DNA from 2 places in the Arthrobacter sp. V1I9 genome. Region 1 is predicted to be linked to the other one. Evidence: predicted binding sites of a transcription regulator. Region 1 holds the regulator's gene; the other holds the start of a gene.

The links. Region 1 encodes HrcA, which represses chaperone genes, less so after heat shock. Its sites were predicted from a motif close to TTNGCACTCGNNNNNNNCGAGTGCNAA; they were not measured.
Region 2: a site for HrcA is predicted at 1,327-1,353, ahead of QFZ70_RS03155 (Hsp20/alpha crystallin family protein). Genes of this name have one in related genera too.

Annotation. Positions count from the first base shown of each region.
Region 1 covers NZ_JAUSYU010000001.1:1,844,590-1,847,992, forward strand. The annotation lists gene QFZ70_RS08800 (DUF4870 domain-containing protein) at 1-351, opposite strand, end outside; gene QFZ70_RS08805 (DUF3097 domain-containing protein) at 508-1,362, opposite strand; gene hrcA (heat-inducible transcriptional repressor HrcA) at 1,538-2,551, shown strand; gene dnaJ (molecular chaperone DnaJ) at 2,631-3,403, shown strand, end outside.
Region 2 covers NZ_JAUSYU010000001.1:669,667-673,069, reverse strand. The annotation lists partial or broken gene QFZ70_RS03160 (NAD(P)H-hydrate dehydratase) at 1-646, shown strand, start outside; gene QFZ70_RS03155 (Hsp20/alpha crystallin family protein) at 830-1,252, opposite strand; gene QFZ70_RS03150 (S9 family peptidase) at 1,796-3,403, shown strand, end outside.

The sequences.
Region 1 (3,403 bases):
GGCCACCGAGAAGCATGTCAGGCCGATCCAGATCAGTGTGGCGATGACGGCAAAGACGTTGCCGATCACAGGCACGAAGACCAGGATGTTGGCAACCACTGCCGCGATGGTGGGCGGCAGGCTGAAGTTCAGCGCTTCCTTTGACTCCTGCGCCGTAAACGGGCCGCGGTCACGGAAGATCAGGTAGATCAGCAGCGAAGGAACGCAACCCAAAATGCCGCCGAAGTGGGCCAGCGTAGCCCACTGCCGGTCTTCGCTTGCCGTCAGGGGCAGCGCATTCGCCGGAACGCCGTGGTACTCCGAACCGCCCTGGCCCTGGCTGTCCCTGTGATCACGCGCGTTTTCTGCCACAGTCTGTTCCTTCTGAAGTGCAATGGTGCTGACTAGGAGTGCCATGTCTGCTGCGGGGTCCTGCCATCGCAGACACCGCTGTACCAAGAATACTGGGTGCAGCGGTATTAGCTGACCTCACCCACCGGCGGGAGCGCTAATCCGGCCCGCCCAATGCTAGGGGACTGTGAGGAAATCAATGACTTCTTCCACCCTGCCCAGCAGGGACGCTTCCAGGTCGGCGTAACTGCGGACGGCTCCCAGCAGCTTCTGCCACCCCAGGCCGATGTCCTCTTTCGTCTCGTGCGGCCAGCCAAAGGCGGCGAGGACGCCGGTCTTCCAGTCCTGGCCGCGCGGCACTACCGGCCACTTCTCGATGCCAAGGACAGCAGGGCGGATGGCCTGCCACACGTCAACGTAGGGGTGTCCGACGATCAGCACATTCCCCGCAGCGCCGGGAGAGGCCATTACCGATCCGGCGATGCGGGACTCCTTTGAGTCGGGTACCAGGTGGTCCACAAGCACTCCCAGGCGCCTGCCCGGCCCCGGCCTGAAATCGGCCACGGCGGCAGCGAGGTCATCAATGCCGTGGAGCGGTTCTACGACGATGCCCTCCACCCGGAGGTCATCGCCCCACACCTTCTCGACAAGTTCGGCGTCGTGTTTTCCCTCTACCCAGATGCGGCTCGCCTTGGCAACCTGTGCTCGCTGCCCTGCCACACGGACAGAACCCGACGCCGTCCTGCCGCCTGCGGTGCCCGGCCCCGCCGGCAGCCGCGGGGCCGGGGGCATCAGGCGGATTGCCTGGCCTTCAAGGAGGAACCCGAATCCCAGCCGGAAGGACCTGGACTTGCCGCGGCGGTCTTCCAGTGCCACCACGTGCATTCCTCCCGACTTCTCCACCCGGGTTACCGCGCCAACCCACCCGGACTGGACGTCTTCCAGCACCATGCCACGCTCCACGGGCACCTCGGGCAGTTGCGCCCTGGCAGGTGCGGACAGGTCCTGGGCTCCCCAGTTCTGGTAATGCATGGAATCACTCCGCCTCGTGCTGGTCCTGGCCCGGAATTTCGCCCGGAGCGGTACCAATGCTAACAACGAGGCGAGTCATAATAGACTGTTAGCACTTAGGCATGTCGAGTGCTAACCCCTGTAGACACACGGTGCGGGCGGAACGGCTGCCCTGAACCCTTGATGGAGGTGGAGTGTGAGCGAGCCGCGCAAACTGGAAGTACTGCGGGCGATCGTGGAGGACTACGTCCACTCCCGCGAGCCGGTGGGGTCCAAGGCCCTCGTGGAGCGTCACCATCTCGGCGTTTCCAGCGCCACCATTCGCAATGACATGGCCGCGCTTGAGGACGAAGGACTGATTACCGCCCCGCACACCAGCGCGGGCCGCATCCCCACGGACAAAGGCTACCGGCTCTTCGTCGACCAGATTTCCGCGGTGAAGCCGCTGTCCCAGGCGGAGCGGCGGGCCATCCAGTCACTGCTGGAAGGCGCAGATGACCTCGACGACGTCCTGGAACGCACCGTCCGGCTGTTGTCCCAGCTGACAAACCAGGTGGCCGTCGTCCAGTATCCGCACGTTAACCGAGCACTGGTCCGACACATCGAATTCGTTCTCCTTGCCCCTCGGAAGGTGTTGGTGGTGCTGATTGCCAACAGCGGCAAGGTTGAACAGCGGGTCATCGACGTCGGGCAGGACCTGGCTGACGACGCGATCGCTGCGCTGCGCGGCCAATTCCTTGGATCCCTCGCCGGCACTCCCTTGGCCCAGCTTGGGCAGTCACTGCCCGCAGTGGTGTCCGGCGTAGCCCCCGGGCAGCGGCAGGCAGCCCAGGCGCTGGCGCACGGGCTGGAGGGCCTGGCCCACAGCAGCCGGGAAGACCGGATGGTGATGGCCGGCACGGCCAACCTGGCCCGTTCCAACGTTGACTTTCCGCTAAGCATCGGGCCGGTGCTGGAGGCGCTCGAGGAGCAGGTGGTGATGCTCCGCCTGCTAAGCGAGATGGCACAGGACCACCGCGGAGTGGCCGTGAGCATCGGCCGCGAAAACCCATACGACGGCCTGGCGGAGGCTTCCGTCGTCGCAACGGGCTATGGCCCGGACAGCGTCGCCAAGATTGGCGTGCTGGGTCCCACCAGAATGGACTACCCCACCACCATGGCGGCAGTCAGGGCTGTGGCCCGTTACCTGTCACGGATTCTGGGACCCTGACCACAGTTCAGCGCCCCAGGGCGCACAGCAGTGTATGCAGTTCGACTGCAGGCAGAACAACAAGGAAGAGATACTAACTTTGAGCAGCCACTACGAAGTCCTTGGAGTCGCACCGGATGCCACCGGGGAAGAGATCAAGAAGGCCTACCGAAAGCTGGCCCGGACCCTTCACCCGGACGTCAATCCCGGTGAGGATGTTGCGGACCGCTTCAAGGCAGTGACCCATGCCTATGAAGTCCTCTCGGATCCCCAGAAGCGGCGGGTCTATGACACCACCGGAAACGAAAACGGCACGGACAACGGATTCGGCGGGGGAGCGTACGCCGGGCAGGGCTTCGCCTTCCAGGACATCTTCGACACCTTCTTTGGCGCGGGCGGCACTACCGGTCCTGCGTCGCGGGTCCGGCGCGGGCAGGATGCGCTCATCAGCGTCCGGATCGAGCTCCGCGACGCCGTGTTCGGAGTCAACAAGAAGCTCGAAGTGGACACGGCGGTGGTCTGCCCCACCTGTGAGGGCTCATGCTGCCAGCCCGGAACCCACCCCGAGCGCTGCGATATCTGCGGCGGCAGCGGCCAGGTCCAGAGGGCCGTGCGTTCAATCCTTGGCCAGGTCATGACTGCCGCTCCGTGCGGCACCTGCGAAGGTTTTGGAACCGTTATCAAGGACCCGTGCAACGAGTGCAGCGGACAGGGCCGCATCCGCAGCCGCCGTTCCCTGACCATTAAGGTTCCTGCCGGCGTCGCCACCGGGACACGCATCCAGCTCTCGGGCCAGGGCGAAGCAGGTCCCGCCGGTGGCCCCGCCGGCGATCTCTACGTGGAGATCCGCGTCAACAACGACGCCACGTACGT
Region 2 (3,403 bases), 1.2 Mb from region 1:
GCCTGGACCGGATTTCCTCTTACCTTGAGCGTGCGGATGCGATCCTCGTTGGCCCCGGGCTGGATGACCCGGGACCTCGCGGAAAAGCTGCTGCGGGCACTCTTGGAGCGGGAAACCCGCTCCAGTGATTCAGGCTCTGGCGACGGGAAGGCAAACGGTGGTCCCGCCGTCGTACTTGATGCCTATGCCCTGGGCGGCCTGGTAAAGGTGGCGGACCAGCTGGAGCCGTGGAAGGGGCGGCTGATCCTCACGCCGAACCCCAAGGAGGCCGCTGTCCTGCTGGAGCGCGAGGTGGATGATCTGACGGCGGATATTGCCGAGATCGCCGACAAGTTCCAGGCTGTGGTGAGCTGCCAGGGCTTCATCGCGCGGCCCTCCGGCGGGGACGCGCCGGAGGAATCGGAGCTCTGGAAAATGACCACCGGCTACGGCGGGCTGGGAACCTCTGGCAGCGGGGACGTCCTGGCCGGGGCAATCGCGGGCCTTCGCGCCCGGGGAACCACCAGCGCGCAGGCCGCATGCTGGGGCACCCACCTCCATGCGGCAGCGGCAGACCGGCTTGCCAGCAGGTTGGGGCCCCCTCGGGTTCCTCGCCCGCGAACTGGCCGACGAACTGCCCGCCCTGATGCTGGAGCTGAACACCTGATCCTGCCCCGGGCCTTTGAAGCCCGGGCATGGGATGGCCCCCGGCCGAAGCCGGGGGCCACCGTATCGGGAAGTGCAGGCCTACCCTGCCAATGCGCTTTCAGCGCTGTGGCGTGCTCAGAATGGCTATCCGCCCCAAAAGGCAGTCAACAATCATTACCCGACATCCCGATCCTGCTGGGGACTAAGCAGAAATCTCGTGCTTTGCCCCCTTCGTCTCAACCTCAATCTTACGCGGCTTTGCCTTTTCAGCGACAGGAATCCGCAGGGTCAGGACACCGGCGTCGTAGGACGCCTTCACGTTGTCGGTGTCCAGGGTGTCCCCGAGGATCAGCTGGCGGCTGAACACGCCGCGCGGCCGCTCCGAGGCGATCAGTTCGGTGTCCTTGCCTGCAGGTTCCGGGCGTTCTGCCCGCACCGTCAGGACATTCCGTTCAACATCGAGATCCACTGAGTCCACTGAAACACCGGGCAGATCAAAGGCGACTACAAAGTCCTGGCCTTCACGCCAGGCGTCCATTGGCATCGCTGCCGGACGCGCTGCCGTGCCGAGGACCTGCTGGGCCAGCCTGTCCAGCTCGCGGAACGGATCGGTTCGCATCAACATGGCTTCCCTCCTCGTGGGAGACGGTCCAACACTGTTTTGGTACCAGCCGATCTGTATTGGCTGATATAGATTTTTTAGCACTGGCCGGGTAGATCTGCAAGCGTTTTTTGGGGAGAATTTTCTCCCGTTTTTGATGATCAGGGGGCACGCAGAAGGGGCCCTCGCCGTGCGCAAGGGCCCCCCTTCAGTGCGTTACTGCTGTCCTAGCTTCGGGTTGGGTCGGGACGAAGCGGCGCCGGGCCCGGATCGGGCACGGGCAGTGGGCCGGGAGGCTCCGGTACCGGGAACGGGTTGGGCGATGGCGGACCAGGGTGGCCCGGATCAGGGGTTGGGCCTGGCTCCGGCGGGAACGGCTCGGGCTCGTGCACTGGCGGGATGGTCATAAACTTCCCCTCTCACGCTGGGCGGATGTGCCTTAGCGTGAACAGGATACGCCTGCCGCCCGGACCCTACTAGGCCACCCCGCCTCCCCCAATGCGTCCGGTTCTCGTCCGGTAGCGAACGCCCGGTCCATTGCCACGGCGGGTGGATATATTTGAACCCATGACCCAGACTCCGCTGCAGGATTCCGCCAAAACCGCGACTTCCACCCCCGCTCCCCCGGTTGCCAAGAAGATCCCCTCCGAGCGCATCCACCACGGGGACACGTTCGTGGACAACTACGAGTGGCTGCGGGACAAGGAATCCGACGAGGTAGTGGAGCACCTCAAAGCCGAGAACGCCTACCAGGAAGCGGTCACCGCGCACCAGGAACCGCTGCGCGAGGCGATCTTCCAGGAGATCAAGGGCCGCACCCAGGAGACGGACTTGTCCGTCCCCCACCGGAAGGACGGCTGGTGGTACTTCAGCCGCTCAGTGGAAGGCAAGGAGTACGGCATCCAGTGCCGGGTCCGCGCCCAAAACACCGGCAACCCCGTCGCGGACTGGACTCCCCCGGCCGTTGAACCCGGCATCGAAATTCCGGGCGAGGAGATCCTGCTGGACGGCAACGTCGAGGCCGAAGGGAAGCCGTTCTTCTCGGTTGGCGGCACCGCCGTAACGGTGGATGGCAACCTCTACGCGTACGCGGTGGACAACGCCGGTGATGAACGCTTCACCCTGCGCATCAAGGACCTCCGGACCGGCGAGCTGTTGCCGGACGTCATCGAAAACGTCTTCTACGGCGTTTCCTTCTCCCCGGACGGCACGCGGATTTTCTACACAGTGGTGGACGAGTCCTGGCGCCCCTACCAGGTCAGGGCCCACACCCTGGGCACGCCCGTCACCGCGGACGTGGTGATCTACCAGGAGGACGACGTCGCCATGTGGCTGGGGTTTGAGCTCTCCGCTGACCGGCGCTACCTCGTGCTGGGGATCGGCTGCTCGGAGTACAGCGAGACCCGCCTGCTGCGGTTCGACGATCCCGCCCAGGAGCTCCTCACCGTCATTTCCCGGGATGAGCGGGTACTTTATGAGGCCGAACCGTTCCTGCTGCCCGGCCCCGACGGCGTAAAGACCGAACGCATCCTGCTCACGCATAACCGCGGCGCCATCAACTCGATGGTTTCCCTGACTGACTGGGCCGAGCTTCGCAAGCCGCTGGCCGGGCAGCGCTGGGACACCGTCGTCGAACATTCCGACGACGTCCGCGTCAACGGCGCAGGCGTCACCTCCACGCACCTCGTCGTGTCCATCCGGAAGGACACCATCGAGCGTGTCCAGGTCATCGGGCTGGAAGGCCTGGGCACTGCGGCGCAGGAGGCACCGGTGGAGCCCGCGTTCGACGAGGAGCTCTACACCGCGGGAGTGGGCGGCTCCGACTACGAGGCTCCGGTGATCCGGCTCGGTTACACGTCCTACTTCACGCCGTCCCGTGTTTATGACTTTGTGCTGCCCACTCCCGGGCAGCCAGCCGGTGAACTGCTGCTCCGCAAGGAAAGCCCGGTTTTGGGCGGCTACGACGGCAACGACTACGTGGCCACCCGCGAATGGGCCGAGGCCGGCGACGGCACCCGGATCCCGCTCTCCGTGCTGCGCCACAAGGCGGTCAAGCAGGATTCGACGGCGGCGGGCCTTGTGTACGGGTACGGCTCCTATGAGCTGAGCATGGACCCCGGCTTCGGCATTGCCCGGCTGTCCCTGCTGGACCGCGGCGTGGTGTTTGTGATCGCC